One region of the Acidipropionibacterium jensenii genome, then DNA from elsewhere that is predicted to be linked to it. Evidence: riboswitches for the same ligand, from Rfam matches in the RefSeq annotation. Region 1 holds a riboswitch; the other holds the start of a gene.
What was found. A riboswitch is a leader RNA that binds a small molecule or an ion and turns the genes downstream of it on or off. The one in region 1 is predicted to bind thiamine pyrophosphate.
Positions count from the first base shown of each region.

Region 2: linked by a shared signal. The riboswitch ahead of FEZ32_RS11895 (ABC transporter ATP-binding protein) and the one ahead of thiC (phosphomethylpyrimidine synthase ThiC) in region 1 are both predicted to bind thiamine pyrophosphate.

Region 1 is NZ_CP040635.1:1,188,255-1,205,509, forward strand. Features, by position in the region: gene pyrB (aspartate carbamoyltransferase) at 1-226, shown strand, start outside; gene FEZ32_RS13500 (hypothetical protein) at 262-402, shown strand; gene FEZ32_RS05195 (C1 family peptidase) at 491-1,846, opposite strand; gene FEZ32_RS05200 (suppressor of fused domain protein) at 2,081-2,764, shown strand; gene thiC (phosphomethylpyrimidine synthase ThiC) at 2,869-4,689, opposite strand; TPP riboswitch at 4,689-4,796, opposite strand; gene fumC (class II fumarate hydratase) at 4,958-6,364, opposite strand; gene FEZ32_RS05215 (hypothetical protein) at 6,415-7,245, opposite strand; gene FEZ32_RS05220 (chloride channel protein) at 7,325-8,608, opposite strand; gene FEZ32_RS05225 (hypothetical protein) at 8,773-9,447, shown strand; gene FEZ32_RS05230 (SAF domain-containing protein) at 9,594-10,358, shown strand; gene FEZ32_RS13505 (hypothetical protein) at 10,358-11,371, shown strand; gene FEZ32_RS05240 (TadA family conjugal transfer-associated ATPase) at 11,824-13,068, shown strand; gene FEZ32_RS05245 (type II secretion system F family protein) at 13,059-14,009, shown strand; gene FEZ32_RS05250 (hypothetical protein) at 14,062-14,964, shown strand; gene FEZ32_RS13900 (hypothetical protein) at 15,076-15,303, shown strand; gene FEZ32_RS13905 (TadE/TadG family type IV pilus assembly protein) at 15,357-15,668, shown strand; gene FEZ32_RS05265 (TadE/TadG family type IV pilus assembly protein) at 15,671-16,153, shown strand; gene FEZ32_RS05270 (LysM peptidoglycan-binding domain-containing protein) at 16,150-17,255, shown strand, end outside.
Region 2 is NZ_CP040635.1:2,655,108-2,659,754, reverse strand. Features, by position in the region: gene FEZ32_RS11915 (cysteine desulfurase family protein) at 1-464, shown strand, start outside; gene mnmA (tRNA 2-thiouridine(34) synthase MnmA) at 542-1,630, shown strand; gene FEZ32_RS11905 (uroporphyrinogen decarboxylase/cobalamine-independent methonine synthase family protein) at 1,687-2,655, shown strand; gene FEZ32_RS11900 (hypothetical protein) at 2,687-2,893, shown strand; TPP riboswitch at 2,944-3,040, shown strand; gene FEZ32_RS11895 (ABC transporter ATP-binding protein) at 3,048-3,893, shown strand; gene FEZ32_RS11890 (ABC transporter permease) at 3,890-4,647, shown strand, end outside.

The sequences.
Region 1 (17,255 bases):
CGAGGAGATCATCATCATGCACCCCCTGCCGCGCGACTCCCGGATGGACTCCTTCGACCTGTCCACCGACGTCGACGAGCTGCCCGGTCTGTCGATCTTCCACCAGACCGACAACGGCCTGCGGGTGAGGATGGCGATCTTCCTGGTGGCGATGGGATGCTCCGCCGAGGCGGTGCGGGCGGCGACCAAGAACCAGAGCTGGGACGCCACCCTGGACTGGTTCTGAGCCCTCCCGCAGGCCATCAGTCAGGGAATGTGCTGGTGGACGACTTCGCCTCGAGCCACCTGATGTTCGCGATGTCGGACGCGCTGATGGCGACGATCGCCCTGGTGATCGTGGTGGGCGGCAGCATCATCACCCATCGCAGGGCGCTGACCCGTCGTCCGGGTGCGATCGGGTGAACATTTCACTCGCGGAACCCGCGGAAACCGGCTCAGATGCCGCAAACCGGGTGTTCCGTGAGTGAAATGTTCACCGCGCGGGCCATTCTCAGGCGAGGGTGCCCATCGGGTCCCAGGCCGGCAGGGCCATCGGCTCCTCGGTGACGGCGGCCTTCAGGTCCTCGGGCAGGGAGTCCACCTTCACCACGACCTCGAAGACGTAGTTGCTGAACCAGTCATCGTCCATCGTGAAGAACCCCTTGTCACCGGGCTCCTCGCCCCAGGAGTTCTCCACCCGCCAGCGGCGCGGCTGACCCTCGGCGATGTCGACGCCGGTGAACAGCATGGCGTGGTTCATCGCCGACTCGCCGGAGACCACCCGCTCCTCCTTGGTGGTCGACAGGTCCACCCCGAACAGGCCGGAGTAGTCGTGCAGGTCACCGACCAGCAGGCCGGAGTCGCGGTCGGACTGCTGGGAGACGTCGGCGCCGAACCAGACCGGCTCGCCGGCCACGATGGAGTCGGCGGCCAGCTTCTTCATCACCTGCATGGGGGCGTTGATGTAGCGGATCTCGCGTCCGCCGACCACATTGCCCAGGTGCTCGACCGTCAGCGCCCGACCCTTCGGGTGCTCGGTGCGGGGGTCGTCGACCAGGCAGACGTAGCCGGACAGGTCGATCCCGACGTGCCGGTCGTAGAACTCATTGGGGGTGAGGGTGCCGTCGGTGTGGAAGACCCCCTCGTCGTCCTGCCACTCGAACTCGAAGGAGGACGGCGGGTTGCCCAGACTGATCACCAGGATCCGCCAGACGTCGGAGAGCACGCCCTCACGGGCGGCGGAGAGGTCCTCGGCGTTGGCTCCGGAGGTCGCCAGATCGCGCAGATCCAGGGCCCGACGGCGCAGCAGGGTCTGCAGCTGGGTATCCATCCGGTGGGTGTTGGAGGAGGGCTGGGTCTCGGGCATCGCCTGCTTGGGGATGACGCCGTGCTTCTGGTACACCGACACCGCCATGTCCCACTGGCCGCCGTCACCCTCGATCTCCCTCAGGAGGAACTGGATGAGCCGGGAGTCCAGCGGCTCCGAGGCGGTGGCGATGATGTCGTTGAGGAAGAAGTTCGCCCTCTCGAACTTGTCCCAGAACATCGCGTAGTTCTGGGAGAACTCGAAGTCCTTGACCCCGAGGTTCTTACGGGTGGTGGCGCGCAGCAGGTTGAGCGAGGAGAACAACCAGCAGCGTCCCGAACGCTTCTGCGCGGTGACGGTCCAGTTGTCCAGCCGGTTGGAGACAACCGCCGGGGTGCCGACGACCTTGGTGCGGTCCAGTGCGGACTCGTCGATGCCAGAACGGGTCACGGCATTGAGGGCCAGCCTCAGGCTCGGGTCGAGATCGGACTCGGCGACCTTGGCCAGCAGGTCCTGGTCGATGGCGCCGGCAGATGTAGGAGTAGTCGTGAGAGTGGTCATGGACTCTGTTCTATCTCACCGCCCCCAGAACCCGCGAAAACGCCCGTGGTCAGCACATTTCCGCGCTCTCGGGACTCTCAAACCGGAGGGACGCCGGAGGGAGGCCGGAGGGACGTCGCAGGGACGCCGCAGGGTTCGGGCGGATGCCGTCCCGGCCACTGCGCCGGACAGCCGTGCCGCACCTGCTGACCGGGTCGGCGAGACCCGGGCTCCCACCCCGAATAGACTCGCACAATGAGCAAAGACGACCACATCTCGGATGCAGCACGACTTCCCGGCGGCCCCGCCCCGATCAGCCCCCAGGAGCTTCCCGAGGACGTCGCCTCTCCCGAGGAGCTTCCCCCCACCGGCCCGGCGGTCGTGACGGCCGCCGTCAAGGCGATCGGTGGTGATCCCGAGGTCGAGGGGATGGTCGACGCGGTGGGCAAGACCAGGGTCGACGTCCTCACCTGCCACAACGCCCCGGTGCCCGGATGGACCACCTGGTCGACGGTCACCCTCCACACCCAGCCCAATGAGCTGCCGATGGCCTCGGGGGAGAGCCTGGAGATCCGCGCCGAGTTGATGGCGGTCGGTCTGCCCGACTCCGATGTGATGGGCAAGGTCCTGGGGTCCTGTGCCTTCGCGGTGCTCCAGGACCACTGGATGATGGCCCCGGGTGTCGTCTTCGGCGACGTCGTCTCCCTCTACGACCCGCAGACCACCACCCCGCACATCGTGTGGTGCCATCCCTTCACCGCGACCGAACTGGGTGCGGTGGACATCGAGGACGACCTCACCGTCCACTGGCTGGTGGCGATGCCGATCACCGAGGCCGAGCGCCAGTGGTTGGAGGCTCACGACTACGACGCCTTCGCGAACCTCCTCGACGAGCACGAGGTCACCTACTCCGACCTGCGGCGCAAGTCGGTGGTCTGAGCCCTCGTCGCAGACCAAGAAGAGTCGCCCTGGCAGCGGGGCCCCGGTGGTGCCTGGAGGGCCGCGGCTCCACCGGGGGTCGCCTCAGGACATCCTGATCGGGATCACCTGGCCGCGGGAAGGCCGGGATCCGGCAGGTACACCTCGCCGCCGGCAGCGCGGAACTCCGCCGCCTTGGCCGCCATCCCGTCCTCGGCGATCCGACGCTGGTCGGCGGCGTCCCCGAACCCGTCGCGGATGTCCTGGGAGATCTTCATCGAGCAGAACTTCGGGCCGCACATCGAGCAGAAGTGGGCCGTCTTGGCGGGTTCGGCGGGCAGCGTCTCGTCGTGCATCGACTCCGCCGTCTGCGGATCCAGGGACAGCCCGAACTGATCGCGCCAGCGGAACTCGAAGCGGGCCTTCGACAGGGCGTCGTCGCGGTCCCGGGCTCCCGGATGGCCTTTCGCCACGTCCGCCGCGTGGGCGGCGATCTTGTAGGTGATGACGCCGGTCTTGACGTCGTCGCGGTCGGGCAGTCCGAGGTGCTCCTTGGGGGTGACGTAGCACAGCATCGCCGTTCCGTGGCGGGCGATCTCGGTGGCGCCGATCGCCGAGGTGATGTGGTCGTAGCCGGGGGCGATGTCGGTCACCAGCGGCCCCAGCGTGTAGAACGGCGCGCCGTCGCACAGCTCGATCTCCCGCTCGACGTTCTCGCGGACCAGCTGGAAGGGGATGTGCCCGGGGCCCTCCACCATCACCTGGACGTCGTGCGTCCAGGCCCTTTTGGTGAGCTCGGCGAGGGTGTCCAGCTCGGCGAACTGGGCGGCGTCGTTGGCGTCGGCCAGGCACCCCGGCCGCAGTCCGTCGCCGAGGGAGAAGGCGACGTCGTAGCGGGCGAAGATCTCGCACAGCTCGTCGAAGTGCTCGTGGAGGAAGTTCTCGCGGTGATGGGCCAGGCACCAGCCGGCCAGGATCGAGCCGCCGCGCGAGACGATCCCGGTGACCCGGTCGGCGGTGAGCGGGACGTGGCGCAGCAGCACCCCGGCATGGATCGTCATGTAGTCGACGCCCTGCTCGCACTGCTCGATGACGGTGTCGCGGAAGATCTCCCAGGTGAGCGCCGCGTGGTCGCCGTCCACCTTCTCCAGGGCCTGGTAGATCGGCACCGTGCCGATCGGCACCGGGGAGTTGCGCAGGATCCACTCGCGGGTGGTGTGGATGTCGTCACCGGTGGACAGGTCCATCACGGTGTCGGCACCCCATCGGGTCGCCCACCGCAGTTTGTCCACCTCGTCGGCGATAGACGAGGTGACCGCCGAGTTCCCGATGTTGGCGTTGATCTTCACCGCGAAGGCCCTGCCGATGATCATCGGTTCGGACTCGGGATGGTTGACGTTGCAGGGCAGGATGGCCCTGCCGGCGGCCAGTTCGGAGCGCACCAGGGAGACGTCGCAGCCCTCCCGCAGCGCCACGTAGCGCATCTCGGGGGTGAGGATCCCGGCCCTCGCGTAGTGCATCTGGGTGATCGTGGCGCCCTCGCGGGACCTCAGGACCGGACGCCGCTCGCCCTGCCACTCCTGGCTCGCGGCGCCTCGGCGCACCGCCGAACGGCCGTCGTCGGCCAGATCGCGACGACGGTTCGGGTAGCTCTCGACGTCGCCGCGGGCCTGGATCCACCCGGTCCGCAGGCCGGGCAGTCCGCGGGTGACGTCGCAGTCGGGTCCGACGGTCCGGTAGACGGGCAGCGGGGCGTTCGGGCTGCCGTCCGGGGAGTCGTCCTGGCTGATCATGGTCACCGGCACCCGGATGTCGTGGGCGGCGTTGACGAGATAGCCCAAGTGATGGCTGGGGTAGTTCTCCTCGGGGCCGTCCACCGTCGTGGTGGGGGTGGCAGAGTCCTCGAGGGCGGTGTTGTTCCGGGTGTTGTGTGGGGATGCGGCCATGGCAGCCAGCTCCTTCTTCCTACGTCGGCATGATCCGAACAGGTTCTAACGGTCCGGGCGGCATCAGCCCGATCTCAGTCCTCTGCCGAGGACCCCCGTGGGATGGCCATGACTGTAGTGCACCGCCTCATCGGCCGATGGGGCGCCCCCTGCCGACCGCGGCGACCTGTGCCGCACGGTGACAGCACTCTGGCCCGGTCGGTGGACGCAGGATGTGCGTCCGCCGACCGGGCCAGAAGTGTGCTCGAGGCCGGGGTTCAGCCGCGCCTCACTCGGCGGCCGAGGGGTGGGTCATGTCGGCCGGGACGACCCACTTGTCGAAGTCCGCGGCAGACATCTCGCCGACCGTCAGGGCCGACTCGCGCAGCGAGATCCCCTTGTGGTGGGCGTTCTTGGCGATCTTGGAGGCCAGGTCGTAACCGATGTGGCGGTTCAGGGCAGTCACCTGCATGAGGTTCTTGTCCAGGTTCTCCTTGATCTTGGGCATGTTCGGCTCGATGCCGTAGGCGCAGTGCTTGTCGAAGGACACGCAGGCGTCGGACAGCAGCCGGATCGACTCCAGGCAGGCGTGGGCCATCACGGGCTTGAACACGTTGAGCTGGAAGTTGCCCTGGGAGCCGGCGAAGCCGACCGTGGCGTCATTGCCGAAGACCCGGGTGGCGACCATCGTCATGGCCTCGCACTGGGTCGGGTTGACCTTGCCGGGCATGATCGAGGAGCCGGGCTCGTTCTCGGGGATGAGCAGCTCGCCGATGCCGTTGCGCGGGCCGGAGGCGTACCAGCGGACGTCGTTGGCGATCTTCATCAGCGCGTCGCCGAGCACCCGCAGGGATCCCGACACCTGCACCAGGGCGTCATGGGCGCTCAGTGCGGCGAACAGGTTGGCCGCCTGGGTGAACTCCAGGCCGGTCTCCTCGGTGACGTGCTTGGCGACGGTGACGCCGAACTTCGGGTGGGCGTTGAGGCCGGTGCCCACCGCGGTGCCGCCGATGGCGAGCTCACGGGCCCGGGAGTCCGCGTAGCGGATCCCGTCCAGGGCGAAGTCGAGCTGGGCGACCCAGCCGGAGATGACCTGACCGAGCCGGATCGGGGTGGCGTCCTGCAGGTGGGTGCGTCCGACCATCACGACGTCGTCGTACTGCTTGGCCTTGTCGTCCAGGGTGTTGCGCAGCTGGGTGACGGCCGGGTACAGCCGCTCGTTGATCTGGGTGACGACCGCGATGTGCATGGCGGTCGGGAAGGTGTCGTTGGAGGACTGACCGCGGTTGACGTGGTCATTGGGGTGGACCGGGGTCTTGGACCCCTTCTGGCCCCCGGCGATCTCGATGGCGCGGTTGGAGATCACCTCGTTGGTGTTCATGTTCGACTGGGTGCCCGAACCGGTCTGGAAGACCACCAGCGGGAACTCGGCGTCGAGCTTGCCCGCGATGACCTCGTCAGCGGCCTTGACGATGAGGTCGGCGACGTCGCCCGGCAGCTCTCCGAGCTCCTTGTTCGCCTCGGCGGCGGCCTTCTTGAGGGTCCCCAGGGCGCGGATCATGTCGCGACCCCACACGAAGGTGTCGCGCCCGATCTCGAAGTTGTGGAGGGAACGCTCCGTCTGGGCCCCCCAGTAGTGATCGGCAGGCACCTCGATCGTGCCCATGCTGTCTTTCTCTTCACGCATCTCTGCCATGGGCCTCAGCCTACTGGCGGGCACCGGCCCTCAGACGGTCGGGGAGGCTCTCAGCGGGAGGTCCGGTCGCTGCCGGTCCGGGTGGTCGACGGCGCGAGGGAGTGTGCCATCAGGGAACTCCCCGAGCCGATCAGGGAGGACGACGTGAGGCTGGACCCCAGCAGGCTCGGGGAGGCCAGCGAGTCGGTGATGGCGCTGGAACCGGCGGGGCGGTCCGCGCCACGGGTTCCGGACGCGGGGACCCGGCCGGCTGCCGGACGACGCTCGCCGGACCTCCTCGACGCCGGCAGGCCCAGGTCGTCGAAGCGGATGTCGGAGCCGGGCTGCATCCGCGACCGGGCGTCCGACAGGTCGATCTCGGAGCCGGGGGCCGGTGCCGGGGCGGCCGCCGGCTGGGAGGGTGCCGGCTGGGAGGCTCCGGCCGGGGCGTGGACCTGGGAGGTGCGGGCCCGGGCGCCGGGGAGCGTCCCACGCCTCTGCACCGTCGTGGGCTGCGACAACGCGGGGTCGACGCCCACCGATGCCACCTGCTGGACGAGCTGTTCGAGGATGCTCTGCTTGGTCTGACTGCCTCGATCGCCGGAGGCCCGGTCGGACCGGGGCTGCTGGACGGACTGATCACTGGTGAAGGGCTGGTACCCCGCCTGTTGGTACTGGGAGAGCTGCGGGGCGGAGGACTGGCCCGGGGGAGTCGACCGCTGTGTCGATCTGCGACCTGCGGTCAGAGCGCTCACCACGCCGACCACGACGATCGCGCCGATGATGATCGGGATGATGACCGCCGCCGATGGTCTGGCCATGACCATGAAGACGGCCACGCAGAAGACGAGGGAGGTCGTCAACTGTCGGGATCTCGAGGTGTTCGGTCTTTTTCCCGCCATGGCCCGAGTCTACGGGTCCTCGTCCCCCTCGGACCCGTCCTGTCAGCCCAGCGTCCCTCCTGTCAGCTCAGCGCCCGGGTCAGCTGCTCGGCGGGGTCCCCAGCCGTCCGGTCCGCCGGTGCGCCCACCCCCGAATGACCGCCAGACGGAGGAACCAGGTGAGGCCGACCCCGATCAGCGCGGAGGCGGTCACCGCCGGAGGGGCCTTGACCAGCTCCAGGGCGAAGGCGGCGGCGAACAGCGGCGCCCGTTGGGTGACGGCCAGCAGACAGGCCGCTCCGACCACCGCGAGCACCGTGATCTCCGAGGCGCTGCGGTGACCCGAGGCCATCGCGACCGCCGCACCCAGGCAGGCTCCGACCGCCAGGGCCGGGGTGAGCAGACCGCCGCTGGCCCCCAGCCGCAGCGCCAGGTGGGTGGCGAGCCACTTGGCCGCCGCCATCAACAGCACCCCGCCGATCAGGGCGCCGCCCACCAGGGCCGGCGGGGTGAGCACCGCCTGGACGACGATCTGGCCGTTGCCCGGCACCTGGGGGACCACCAGGGCGATCGCGGTGACCAGGGCCGATCCCAGCGGAACCGCCCACCAGACCCGGCTCGCGGCGGGGGCGTGGTCCTTGGCGAGGTCATTGGTCCAGCCGAAGGCCGCCCCCACCACGAGGCAGAGCACCGCGACAACCGCCAGCCACCACACCGGCGGCATCCTCAGCGACACCCCGGGAAGCCGGTAGATCGGATGGTTGTGGTTGAACAGCCAGGCGGTGACGGTCGCCAGACCCGAGACGACAGCGGCCGCCAACACCTCCAGCCAGCCCCGCCGGGTGCGCAGATCGGACTTGAGAATGAGCTCCAGGGCGTAGCAGGCACCGGCCACCGGGACGTTGTAGACCGCCGACAGACCGGCCGCCGAGGCGACGGCGATGACGGTCCGTCGTCCCTCCGGGCCAAGCCTGAACCGGTTCGAGACGGTCTGTCCGAGGAAACCGGCGATCTGGCGGGGTGCCGTCTCGCGTCCCAGCGAGGTGCCCGAGCCCACCGCGATGAGCTGGGCGACGGCGTCTGTCACGGTGTCGGGGGCGAGTCTGCCGGGGGAGTCCACCCGCACCGCCTGGTTCACCGAGGTGATCGGGCCGCGCCGTCTCAGCCGCCACCAGATCAGGCCTGCCAGCGCGCCCCCGATGACAGGCACGGTGATCCGACGCCAGAGCGGGACGGTGCTCACCCCGGTGGGGTCGACGAAGTAGTGGTGACCCATCGCGAGGGTCTCGATCCCGACGTTGAGCAGGCTCAGCAGGCCCCCCGCCGCGCCGGCCGTCAGGCCTGCGAGGAGGACGGCAAGAACGATGCGCAGGCCACGGGACACGTCTGGAACCGTACCGTTCGCGCCCGGGTCCCCGACATCCCCTCCCCTGTGATCGATCGTGCGCGGGATGCGGTGAGGGGGCACACTGGAGGACGATGGCCGGCAACGAGCCAGAACGGCACCAGGGGGTGTTCGACGGTCGGATCGGGGAGCATGGAGTGAGCCTGCGCAGAGGTGGATCGCGGTGGCGACCACTGGCGGTGGCGATGGCGGCGCTGCTGGCGCTGGCCACCGTCGGCTGCGGCACCTCCGCCGTCCAGACGCCGGTGGCGGCCACCCCCTCGCCCACCGTCTCCCACGACGGACTCTGGGTCGACGCCGACTGGGCGCTCCCGGTGACCAGCACCGGCACCCGGCTCGGTGAGGTCTCCGACAAGCGGATCCGGATCACCGTCTACCAGGTCGCCACGGCCCCCTCGCCGCACAACTCGGTGATGGTCGACCCGGCCGACGGCAGGCCGGTGATCGCCAAGGGCGACCGGATCGTGCTGCTGCGCTATGTCGTCACCAATATCTCCAGCGACCCGATCAGCCTGGGTATCGGGACGGTGAGCATCACCACCCGGTACCCCGACTGGCCGTGGGCCCAGGGTCTGACCGGGGTGCGCGCCCCGGCGCTGATGGCCCGCTACAAGCTGTCCACCACACCGTTCAGCGAGGGGACCGCCCGGCCGCCCTATGTGCTGGCACCGGGGGCCTCCTTCATGGTGGGCCAGAACGCCCCCTACGAGCGGGCCGAGCTGCTGCAGATCAGTGCCGCGGTGGTGGTCAGCGACGACTCGGGCAGTGAGGACGCCAGCCTCAGCTGGACCCTCCAGGGCACCGTCCACCTGCTCTGAGCGGGAGTGATCCGACCCGGCAGGCCGCCCGCCGGCCTGTGGACAACCCCGCGAAAATGTGACGGGTTGGGCATTGCGCCGAGTTGTCCACAGATTCGGTGACGTCTCCTTGAGCTCCATGTGCGCGTCTGTCTACTTTTCTGGGCATGTCGACCCGGACCGGACACCGCACCTCCGCACCGCGCGGAGGAGCTGGCGGACGCCCGGGAGGTGACGCCGGGCAGGCTCCCGCACCCGACCATCGTGGCGCGCCCCGTCGCGGCACGGCGCTGCCGAACCGTCGCTCCCCGATGCTCATCGTCGCCGGGGTGCTGTGCGCCGTGCTCGGCGCCCTGGGCGGGGCCTTCGCCTGGACCCAGGCGAGCCAGTCCCAGTCGGTGCTGGTGATGACCCGCGACGTCGCCCGCGGCGAGGAACTGCGCCACGGCGACATCGCGGTCGCCTCGATCTCGGTACCCGACCAGGTGGACACCCTGCCGGCCTCCCGTCTCGACAGCCTGATCGGACGGCGGGCGGTGGTGGATCTGCCCCGCGGCAGCCTGCCGGGCAGCCGCTCGGTCGGGGACCTGCCGGTCGCCGCCGGTCGCGCCCACGTTGGTCTCAAACTGGCCGCCGGCCGGGTCCCCACCGAGCCGATGCCCGCCGGTACCCGGATCACCATCGTCGAGGTGACCGGCGATGCCACCTCCGCAGAGACCGGCAGCCCCTCGGGGCAGAGCAGTCCGGCCGCCGGCGGGCCGTCCACCGGGACGGTTCCCAGGACCATCGACGCGGTGGTCTCGAGGGCCCCGGTGCGCGCCGAGGACCGGTCCAGCTGGCTGCTGGACGTCGAGGTCCTGCAGGCCGATGCGGCGGTCATCGCCGATCTGGCGGCCCGCGACCGGGTCGCGGTGATCGTGAGGGGGAGCTGATGGCCGTCCTGCTGCTCACCAGCGCCGCCGGGGCTCCCGGCGTCACCTCGACCGCTCTCGGGCTGGCCCTGTGGTGGCCCCGCGAGGTGGTCCTGGTCGACGCCGACCCGCATCCCTGCCATGCCGTGGAGGCCGGCTACCTCGGGGGGCGCGGTCGGGCGGGCGGCGGACTTCCGGAGCTGGCCCGGGTGCACCGGCAGGGAGGTGACCTCACCGCCGCCCTCTGGTCCCAGCTGATCGATCTTCCCCGACCCGAGGATCTCGCGCGCTCCTCCCGTCCTGCCTTCTCCCGCCCTGTGTCCTCCCGCACTGTCTCCTCCCGCACTGCCGGGACGGCGGCGGTGGAGCCGATCGGTGAAGGCGTCGACCGCGACGGTGACGGTGACGGGAACAGTGAGGCGGCCCGTGACGGGGGCGGGGAGCCGGCCCACCTCCTGCCGGGGTTCGGCCATCCCGCCCAGCCCTCCCTCTTCCAGGCGGTCTGGCCGGCTCTGTCGACCTCCCTGGTCGAACTGGACCAGGCCGGGGTCGACGTCATCGTCGATCTGGGACGGGCGCCATCGGGTGCCGGCGGGGCCGCAGGTATCGGCCTGCCGGGCGACCTGGTGGCCCGCTCCGGCCTGCTGGCGGTCGTCGTGCGGGCCGGATTGCGCTCCCTGGCCGGGTTGAGTCTGCACCGCGACCGGATCGATGCCCTGGTCGCTGGCACCACCGCCACCGTCGGGCTGGTACTGATCGGCGCCGGACACCCCTACTCCGCCCACGAGATCCGCCGCCAGTTCGGGCTGCCCGTGCTCGCCGAGGTCGCGGAGGACCCGCGGGCCGCGGCGGTGCTCTCAGACGGCGTCGGCATCACCTCCGGATCGCTGCCGCGCGGCTGGGGCCGGGGCCGCTACGTCTCCTCGCTTCGCCACGGGGCATCGGTCCTGCACCGGCAGATGGCCAGGCACGCAGGTCTCGTCGATCCCGAGCTCCTCGAGGAGCCCGGGGCCGGCGCCGAGGAGGCGACATGACCCTGCCACGGCGTCTGGCCGACCTTCCCGCGCGCGACCCTCGGCCCGAGCCCGACGACCGGGGCGAGCAGGGCCTGGCGGCGGCCCTCGGGCGGATGGCGATCGGGACCCCGGAGGCCGCCCGGACCACCCTCCCGCACGACCCTCTCTCGCCTCTCCCCGACCCTCTCCCCGGCGACTCTCTCTCGACACGGCGTTCATCGACCGATGGGGAGGATCGCGGGGCCCGGCGCCTCAGCCCCTCCGACGTCTCCACTCTTCCGGTGACCTCCGGGACGCCGGGCTGGACCCGTCGGCGTCCCGCCCTCACCGGCACTGCCGCGGGCGGAGACGACGGGGTGGACTGGGGGCTGGTGGTGCGGCTGCGCCGCGAGGCCAGCGAACGGATCAGCCGGGAGCGCGCCGATCACCGCGAACGGTTCGGGACCGATCTGGAGGCCGAGGACCTGAGGCTGCTCGGGGACGCTGTCATCCGGCAGGTGGTCCATGATCACGCCGAGCGCCTCACCACCACCGGCGAGGCCCTGTGGTCCCTGGAGATCGAGATGCGCCACGTCCGGGTCGTGGCCGACGCGATCTTCGGCTACGGCAGGCTGCAGCCCCTGTTCGAGATCCCCGACGCCGAGAACATCGAGATCAACGGTTGCGACCGGGTGCTCGTGCAGTTCCCGGACGGTCACCGGGAGACTCAGCCCCCGGTCGCCGACTCCGACCAGGAGCTGGTCGAGGCGATCCGCTTCCTGGGGGAGTCCGCCAGCCCGCCGCGGCCCTTCGACGACGCCCACCCGACCGTGACCGTGGCCCTGGGCGACCGCTACCGGCTCCACGCGATCGGCTTCGGGCTGGCCCACCGGCCCTCGATCGTGATCCGCCACCACACCCTCACCGAGATCACCCTCGACGACCTGGCCGCCGGCGGGATGATGCCCCGCCAGGTCGCCGTGCTGCTGAGGGCGGCGGTGCGGGCCCGCCGCTCGATCGTGATCTCTGGGGATCAAGGTGCCGGGAAGACCACCCTGCTGAGGGCCCTGGTCGATGCGATTCCGCCCACCGAGCGGTTCGGCACCCTGGAGACCGACTACGAGCTGCTCACCCATCTGCACGCCGAGCAGCGCAACATGATCGCCCTGCAGGCCACCGTGGGTCTGGGCGAGCAGGTCGACGGCCGGACCCTGGGGGAGTACACGGTGGCCGACCTGGTGCCCGAGGCGCTGCGCCAGAACCTCTCCCGGCTGGTGATCGGGGAGGTGCGGGGCAGCGAGGCCGGCGCCATGTTCGAGGCGATGCAGACCGGAGCCGGGACGTTGTCCACAACCCACTCCCACTCGGCCTCCTCGACGATGGACCGGCTGGCGGCCCGGGTCGCCCAGGGCGGAGTGCTCACCATGGAGGAGGCCTACCGCCAGATCGCCCACAACATCACCCTGCTGGTCCATGTCGTGCTGGTCGACGACACCTGGCGGCAGGGCACCCGAAGGCGCTTCATCTCGGAGATCAGACAGCTCACCGGGGCCGTCGAGGAGGGCCGTCCGATCACCCATCTCACCTACTCAGCGCCTGGTCTGCGGGGTTCCCAGGGGAGTCCGGGAGGGATCGGCGGGACGGTCGGGGTCGGCTCTGCGGCGGTCTTCCACCCTGATCCGGAGCTGCTGGCCGAGCTGGCCGTCGTGGAGCCGGAGATCGGGGGATGGGCATGAACGCATTCGGCGCCGCCCTGCTGGCGGCCATGATCACCGGTGGAATGGCGATGGTGCTGATCGGCGCGATCCCCCGACCGAGAAAGTTATCCACAGGGATGTCCACAGGCTTGTGGACACGGGTGGACAAGAGCTGGCGAACGGCCCCACGGGCCGCTGGGATCCGGTGGATCACCGGTGTCGCCGGTGGGGTCGTCTGCTATCTGATCACGGGGTGGCCGATCGGTCTGATCCTGGTTCCGGCGGTGCTGATCGGGCTTCCCCCGCTGCTCGCCGATCCCCCCGAGACCGAACTGGAGAAGCTGCGCGGCCTGGAGCGCTGGGTGCGTCTGGTGGCCGGCTCGGCGACCACCGGGAAGTCGGTGGTCGACGCCATCCGTGCCACCCGCGGCCAGGCCCCCGAGGTGCTCGCCGAACCACTGGCCGCCCTGGTGAGCCGGCTGGACTCCCGGTGGGGTCCCAGACCCGCCCTCCAGCGGTTCGCCGACGACCTGGACTCCGCCGACGCCGATCAGGTGGTCGCCGCGGTGGTGATCGCCGCCGAACGGGGTGGCACCGGCGCATCGGCCACCCTCGGCGCCCTGGCCGGCTCCCTGCAGGAGCGCGCCCGGGCGATGCGCGAGATCGCCACCGAGCGGGCCAAGCCGCGGATCGTGGTGCGGCAGGTCACCGCGGTGATCGGTGTGGTGCTCGGTGCCGCGATCATCGTCGGCCGCGACTTCTTCGCCCCCTACTCCTCCCTGCTCGGACAGCTGCTGCTGTGCCTCTACGCCGCCGCCTACGCCGGGGCCCTGGTGGTGCTGGCCAGGCGCTCCCGGCCGCGGCACCGGGAGCGGATCCTGGTGCGGGCGGCCGTCGGGCCCGCTCCACGGTCGCTGGGCGGACGCGGTTCCGGTCCGCACGGCGGCCCGGGGCACACCGAGGAGGTCGGCGATGCCTGATCCCACCGCCCCGGCGCCGCCCCTGTCGACCGCTGCCATGCTCGCCGCACTGCTGGCGATGCCCTCCCTGATGCTCGCCCTGGTCGCCGGTTCCGCCCTGGCCTGCGCGCCGCTGCTCATCTGGGCGGGACGCCGGCCCGCCCCGGTGCGGCTGTCGGACGGCCTGGCGCACCTGTCCGGCGAGGACCCCGGCGAGCCGGTGGTCGACCTGCCTGCCGACGCCGGGCGCCTGGACCGGTTCGGTGCCTGGCTGGCCACCCGGCGGATCGGCGCGGTCCCGGAGCGGACCAGACGGGTGCTGTCCCTGCAGGGGCGGTCGGTCGGTGACCTGCTGGTGGAGAAGTCGGTCTGGGCGCTGGGCGGGCTGATGGTGCCGCTGATCGCCCAGGTGTCGGCCCAGCTGATGGGCATGGCCCTCCCGGTGACGCCGGTCCTGCTGAGTCTGGTGCTGGGGGTGGGCGGGTGGTTCCTTCCCGATCTGAGACTGCGGTCGGAGCAGAAGGCGGTCCATCAGGACGCCGCCGAAGCGGTGCTCACCTTCGTCGACCTCGTGACCCTCTCCCGGCTGGCCAACCAGTCGGCCTCCCGGGCGGTGCTGGAGGCCTCCCAGATCAGCGACCACCCGGTGATGGTGCGGATCCGCACCAGCCTGGAACGCTCCCGGCTGGAGCAGCAGGCGCCCTGGGCCGGTCTGCAACGACTCTCCAGGGAGCTCGACCTGCCCGGACTCGGCGATCTCGTCGAGGTGCTCACCCTCGACGACCAGGGCGCCTCCCTGGTCGCCACCCTCAGAGCCCGGGCCGCCGAGATGCGAGACGCCCATCTCACCCAGGAGAAGCTCGCCGCCCATCAGGTCTCCGAGTCGATGACCGTGTGGATGGTCGTCCCGGTGCTGGTCCTCGGCCTGGTGCTGCTCACCCCGCCCCTGCTGAGTCTGTCGGGAGTGGCGCCATGATCACATCTCTTCTCCATCCCGACCCCACAAGGACGCTCACCCGTTCCCGCCCCCTGTCCGCCGCCCGATCCGTTTCCTCGACCGCCCGTCACCACACCTCAGGAGCACATCATGAGCAGTCCCCAGTCATCCCTTCCCCGACTCCGGTCCCAGCGGGCCCGCCTGATGGCGGTCCTGATGCCGATCCTCGCGGGCCTGTGGCCGGCCCCGAGACGCACCGGGGAGCGCGGCCTCAGCCAGTCCACCGAGAACGCCATCCTGCTGGTCGGAGCGGTCGCGGTGGCGACCATCGTCATCACCGCCGTCACCAGGTACGTCCAGTCCAATCTGCCCGGCTGAGGGCCTCGGCCCGCCGGGAGCGCGGACTCTCGGAGTCGGTGCAGTGGTCCCTGGTGTGGCCGGTGGTGATCCTCGCGGTGATCGGCATCGTCCAGGCGGCGGTGATCATGCAGGCCCGCTCGGCCGTCACCGAGGCGGCCCGGGCCGCGGTGCGCGCCGAGGCTCTGGTCGGGTCGCGCCCCGGCGACGCCCTGAGTGCCGCCCGCCAGGTCGCCTCCCCCTCCGGGGTCCGCGAGATCAGCGTGAGGATCAGCGAGGGCGACGGTCTGCTGCGCGCCGAGGTCACCGGCCGGGCGCCGTTCTTCCTCGACGCCGGGTCGGTCCATCTGTCCGCCGGTGCCGTGGCCGTCAGGGAGGGAACGTGATCATGCTGGTCCTCCCGATGACCACCTTGGTCTCCCCGGCGTCCCGCACCCTCGCGCGCCGGCCTGCGGCCGACCGTCAGCGCGGTGCGGTGAGCCTCGAGGTGGCCCTGCTGGTCCCGGCCCTGCTCATCCTGGCGGCGCTGACCGCCGCATCGTGGCGGGTCCACCAGGCGCGCGGGGACGCCCAGTCCGCTGCCGAGACGGCGGCCCGCGCCGTCTCGGTGGCAGCCGGTCCGGCCAGCGGACTGGCTTCTGGGACCGCGATCGCCAGGGCGGAGCTGGCCGGCACCCGGTGCCGTGAGGCCAGCGTCTCGATCAACCCCTCGGGTTTGGGGGTCCCGGTCGGAGAGTCCGGAACGGTGAGCGCCCGGATCGGCTGCACCGTGGCGATGTCCGACCTCCTGGTGCCCGGGCTGCCGGGCAGCATCCACATCTCGGCACAGGCCTCGGCCCCGGTCGACAGTCACAGGGAGCGCGGATCATGAGCACATCGGGTCATCTGCGGAAGGACGTCGGCAGGGTGCTGCGCGGACTCGCCTCCACCGCCCTGCTGGTCGCCCTGGTCCTCGGGTCACCGGCCGCCCTGACGGTCTGGGGTCGGATCGGGGAGCTGCGGGGGCTGAGTCTGGCGCGACTGACCGCACCCGACGACGGCTCGGTCCTGCTCGGCCTGGCCACCCTCGTCGGGTGGGCGGCATGGCTGGTCTTCACGGTCTGCGTGCTGGTGGAGGCGGTGGATCTGGCCAGCGGGTCGCGGGTCCGGATGCGGGTGCCCGGCCTCGGTCAGGTCCAGGGGTTGGCTGCCGGACTGCTGGTCGCCAGCATCGCCCTGATCGCCCCGGTGGGACCCGCGACGTCGACCGGCCAGCCAGCCGCGATCAGCAGGACCCTGCCCGTTGACGACTCCCCCGCCCAGGACCGGACCGCGGGGTCCGAGAACACGTCGGGGACGGCGTCGGGGAGGACCTGGGACAGATCATCTGAGGCTCTCTCCGTGGGGACGTCGGGGACGGCGTCCGAGGAGGTCGTCCAGCGGGCGTCGATGGGACGATCGGACTCGCGTCTCGCCCAACCCGCCGGCCACTCCTCCGAGAGCCGCGCGGGGGTCTGGCACCGCGTGACGGTTCAGGACTCGATGTGGTCGCTGGCCGAGCACTGGTACGGGGACGGCACCGCCTGGCGGCGGATCGTGGCTGGCAACCCGGGGCTTGACCCGGCGAACCTGCCGGTCGGACAGATCATCCTCATTCCCGGCGTCCAGGCCGGGACCACCCCTGCCCAGACCAGATCTGCGCCGACCCCTGACCCGTCCGGGGCCGCGCCCGCCTCCCCGCCGACCGCTCGACCGGCGAGAGCCCTTCCGGCCACCGGGGATCGGCAGGGACCGACGATCGTCGTGGTCGCCGGTGACACCCTCAGCGGACTGGCCCAGACCCATCTGGGCGACGCCGACCGGTGGCCGGAGATCTGGAGTCTCAACCGCGACCAGATCTCCGACCCCGACCTCATCGACATCGGCTGGAGACTGCGGATACCGGCGGTTACCGCGCCGGCGAAGCAGAGTCCGCCCTCAAAGGATGCCGGGGA
Region 2 (4,647 bases), 1.5 Mb from region 1:
GTGGTCGTCAGGAGGCCGGGCTGCGGTCCGGCACTCAGATGGTCGCTCTGGCCAGGGGTTTCGCGGCGGCTCTTGACGAGGCCGTCGCCGAGATGGGCCGGCGCACCGAGCTGTGGGGCAAGCTGCGGTCCCGGCTGGTGGAGGCGGCTGGTGCGATCGAGGGGGTCCGGGTCGACGGCGGGGACCGGGTGAGTGCGGCGGTCTGCCATCTCAGCGTGGCCGGGGCCCGGGGGGAGAATCTGCAGCTGCTGCTGGATGCCCGGGGGATCGACTGCTCCACCGGGTCGGCCTGCCATGCCGGGGTGGCCGCTCCGAGCGAGGTGATGCTGGCGATGGGGCGCTCCCGCCAGCAGGCCTCCTCCTGCCTGCGGTTCTCCTTCGGGCCGGAGACCACGGTGGCCGAGATCGACAGGCTGGCCGCCCTGCTTCCCGAGGTCGTCACGCAGGCGCGTGCGGTGCGTTGAGTGCAGGCGCGCTGCGGCGGGGCGCGGGTAGCATGGGCCGCCGTTGAAAGGGGACCGACATGAGAGTTCTGGCCGCAATGTCGGGAGGAGTCGACTCCGCGGTGGCCGCCGCCCGGCTGGTCGCCGCCGGTCACGACGTCACCGGCGTCCATCTCGCCCTGTCGCGCACCCCACTGGCCTACCGCGAGGGGTCGCGGGGCTGCTGCTCCCTCGAGGACTCCTTCGACGCCCGGCGGGCCGCCGACCGGATCGGCATCCCCTTCTACGTGTGGGACTTCTCGGAGCGGTTCGCCGAGGAGGTGATCCACCCCTTCATCGACGAGTACCGGGCGGGTCGCACCCCCAACCCGTGCCTGCGCTGCAACGAGCGGATCAAGTTCGCCGCCGTCCTGGAGCGGGGCCTGGATCTCGGCTTCGACGCGGTGGCGACCGGCCACTACGCCCGGCTGGAGACCCGCGAGGGGATCACCAGGATGCGCCGTGCGGTCGACCCCGGCAAGGACCAGTCCTATGTGCTGGGGGTGCTCAACCAGGAGCAGCTGTCCCACTGCCTGTTCCCGTTGGGCGACTCCTACAAGACCGAGGTGCGCGCCGAGGCCGCCCGACTGGGGTTGACGGTCGCCGACAAGCCGGACTCCTACGACATCTGCTTCATCCCCGACGGGGACACCGCCGGATGGCTCTCGGACCAGCTGGGCGAGCACACCGGTGAGTTCCGCGACGAGACCGGGGATGTGGTCGGCCACCATGACGGCTACCACCACTTCACCATCGGTCAGCGACGCGGCCTGCACCTGGGAACCCCTGCCTCCGACGGCCGGCCACGCTATGTGCTGGACATCGAACCGGTCTCCAACACCGTGGTGGTCGGCCCCTCCGAGGACCTGGAGGTGCATCGACTGGAGGCCATCCGGCCGGTCTGGTGCTCCGACACCCCCGGAACCGACTCCTGGGTCGGGCAGGTCCAGGTCCGCGCCCACGGCACCCCCGTGGAGGCCCGCGTCCAGCGGGTCGACGGCGGAGTGCGGATGACCCTGCGGACGCCACTGAAGGGAGTGGCGCCCGGCCAGGCGGCGGTGCTCTACGACGGCGACCTGGTGGTCGGATCGGCGACCATCTGCGGCACGGACCGGGCCGGCACCGACATCGTCGGGGCCACCCGGTGAGGGCCACCGCGCTGGGCTCCCTGCCCGGTCGGGACTTCCGCGGGGCGCTCGCCTCGATGGCCGAGTACTTCCCCGATCTGATCCCGCTGCCCGAACTGCCCGATCGGGGTCCCGGGGCAGGGATCCTCGGGCGCGGGACAGCCCAGCTGGAGTCCATCCCGACCGACCTGGGCCCGGCCGGCTGGCGGCTGGCCGACGCCGACGACCGGGCCGCCCGGTCGGCGCGTGCCGGCTGGCGCAGGGATCTCGACGATCTGGAGGAGACCCTGGCCGGGGAGTCCGCCACCGTCAAGATCGGCATCTGCGGGCCCCTCACGCTGGCCGCCGGGGTGCACCTGCGCCACGGCGAGGCGGTCCTCGACGACCCCGGCGCGCTGCGCGACGTCGGCCAGTCGTTGGCCGACGGCCTGGCCGCACAGCAGGCCGAACTGAGCCGCAGGATGCCCGCCGTGGACTGGGTCTGGCAGCTCGACGAGCCGGCCGCACCGGCCGTGCTCGCCGGACGCGTCGCCACCCAGTCGGGACTCCATCGCTATCCCGCGATGGCCCCGCACACCGCCACCGGTCTCATCGGCCCGGTCGTCAACGCCCTCCGGACGGCCGGAGCCGCCCGGGCGGCCCTGCACTGCTGCGCTCCCGGACTGCCCTGGGACCTGCTGGAACGGATCGACATCGACGACCTGCTGGTCGATCGCGACGCACTGGGCCACCAGGATCTCGACCACTGCGCCGAATGGCTGGAGTCGGTCCCCCGGACCGGCAGCGCTGAGCCGGGGGAGTACCGGAGGCTGGGTCTCGGCCTGGTCCCGACCAGTGCACCGGACCGGGTGATCTCGGCCGACCAGATCCTCGACCGGCTGGTCGAGGTGAGCCGACGCATCGGGGTGGACCGACGTCTGGTCCTGAGCGGGTGCATCCTCACCCCGGCCTGCGGACTGGCGTCCTGGTCCCAACCGTCCGCCGCGCGCCAGTGCGAGCAACTCGCCCGCGCCGCACAGCTGGCCGAGGAGGCGCTGCGCGACTGACCGGGCGGACCACGATGGCTACCATGGCCGGGTGGGCATCTTCACCGACCTGAACCTCAACGGACGCGCACCGGTGCGCGTCCAGCCGAAGATCGGCGAATGGGGGCCCAGGGGGGTTCCCTCCACCCGCGCCAAGAAGGTTCAGCGGATCATCGCACCGATCGTCTTCGTCCTGGTGCTGGCCGGACTGGCCGCGCTGTTCTACTTCTTCTACCGGATCCTCATTCCGCAGGGCTGATTCCGCGGGGCTGAGCGCGGCCGGCCAGGCCCGCTCGGTATACTCACAGGCTGAAAGACACGGGGTGCCTCCCATCGTGGGGCTGAGATAACACCCGCCGAACCTGATCTCATTTGCATGAGCGGAGGGATGTCACGATGCGTCGGCGCATGCAATGGTGAACGCTCCGGTGAGCGGTGCGCGGGCCGGCCGGCCGGCCATCCGGATCGACGATGCAAGCTACCGATACCCCCACTCGAGTCATCCGGTGCTGGCCCATCTGAGTCTGACCGCCGCGGTGGGGGAGCACATCGCCCTGGTCGGCCGCTCGGGGTGCGGCAAGTCCACCCTGCTGAGGCTGATCGCCGGCCTGGCCGAACCCGTCACCGGGACCATCGAGGTGCTGGGCCACCGCGACCCCCACGACAGACTGGACGGCTGCGCCATGATGCCGCAGAACGATCTGCTGCTGCCCTGGCTGAGGCTGGTCGACAATGTCGCCATCGGACTGCGCAACAAGGGGGTGGCGCGCCGTGAGGCGCGCACCCGCGCACTGGCGGTGCTGGACCAGTGGGGACTGGCCGAATGGTCCCGGTCCCGGCCCGACAAGCTGTCGGGGGGAATGCGCCAACGCGCCGCCCTGGCCCGTGCCCTGCTGGCCGACAAGCCCGTGCTGCTGGCCGACGAGCCGCTGGGATCCCTGGACGCCATCACCCGTGCGGACGGCCAGCGGTGGCTTCGCCGCGCCGTCCTGGCGGCCGGCGCCACGCTGATCCTGGTGACCCACGACGTCGAGGAGGCGCTGCTGCTGTCCCGGCGGGTCATCCTGCTCGGACCCGCAGGACCGCGACCGGCCGCCGCCCAGGGATCCTGGCCGGGCTGGTTCGACGATGACCGCCGTCGCGAGCAGATCCTGGCCGATCCCCGGTTCGCCGCCGCCCGGACCGCCGTCCTGGAGGCCCTCGGCGACTCCGCGGAGGCCTCTGCGGGGTCCGGCCCGGTGCCGGGGGAATCCCGATGAGGCACCTGATGGCCCGGGTGCTGCCACCCGCACTCACCGTGCTGCTCGTACTGGCCGGCTGGATCGGCCTCACCTCCTCCGGACAGGTGGCCGACTACGTCATCCCCTCCCCGGGCTCGGTGCTGGCCTCCCTGGTGACGAACTGGCCCGACACCCTGGGCCGAGCCACCATGGTCACCGCCGCCGAGACCCTGGCCGGGGTCGGCGCCGGAGTGGCGGTCGCCGTCGCGATGGTCGTCGCGACCGGCTACCTGCCCCTGGTCGGGCGCTCCCTGACGCCGCTGCTGGTCGCCTCCCAGGCCATCCCGACGATCGTCATCGGGCCGCTGCTCACCATCGCCCTGGGGTACGGGATGTCCCCGAAGATCATCGTGGTCGCACTGCTGTGCTTCTTCCCGGTGGCTCTCAACCTGATGGCCGGGATCGGTTCTGTGGACCCCCGACTCATCGACGCCATGCGCACCCTGAACGCCGGGCGCAGCGCGCTGTTCTGGCGGGTCCGCCTGCCGCACGCCGCACCCCGCGGATTCGCCGGCCTGCGGGTCTCGGTGACCTTCGCCCCGGTCGCCGCGGTGTTCGCCGAGTACACCGGTTCCACCGACGGCATCGGCTATCTCATGCTCCAGGCCATCCCGCGTCTGGCGACCGACTTCGTCTTCGCCCAGGTGGTGGTGCTCACCGCCCTGTCCGGCCTGCTGCTGGGCGCCGCAACCCTGCTGGAGCGCCTCATCTGCCCCTGGATCACCCCCGAACG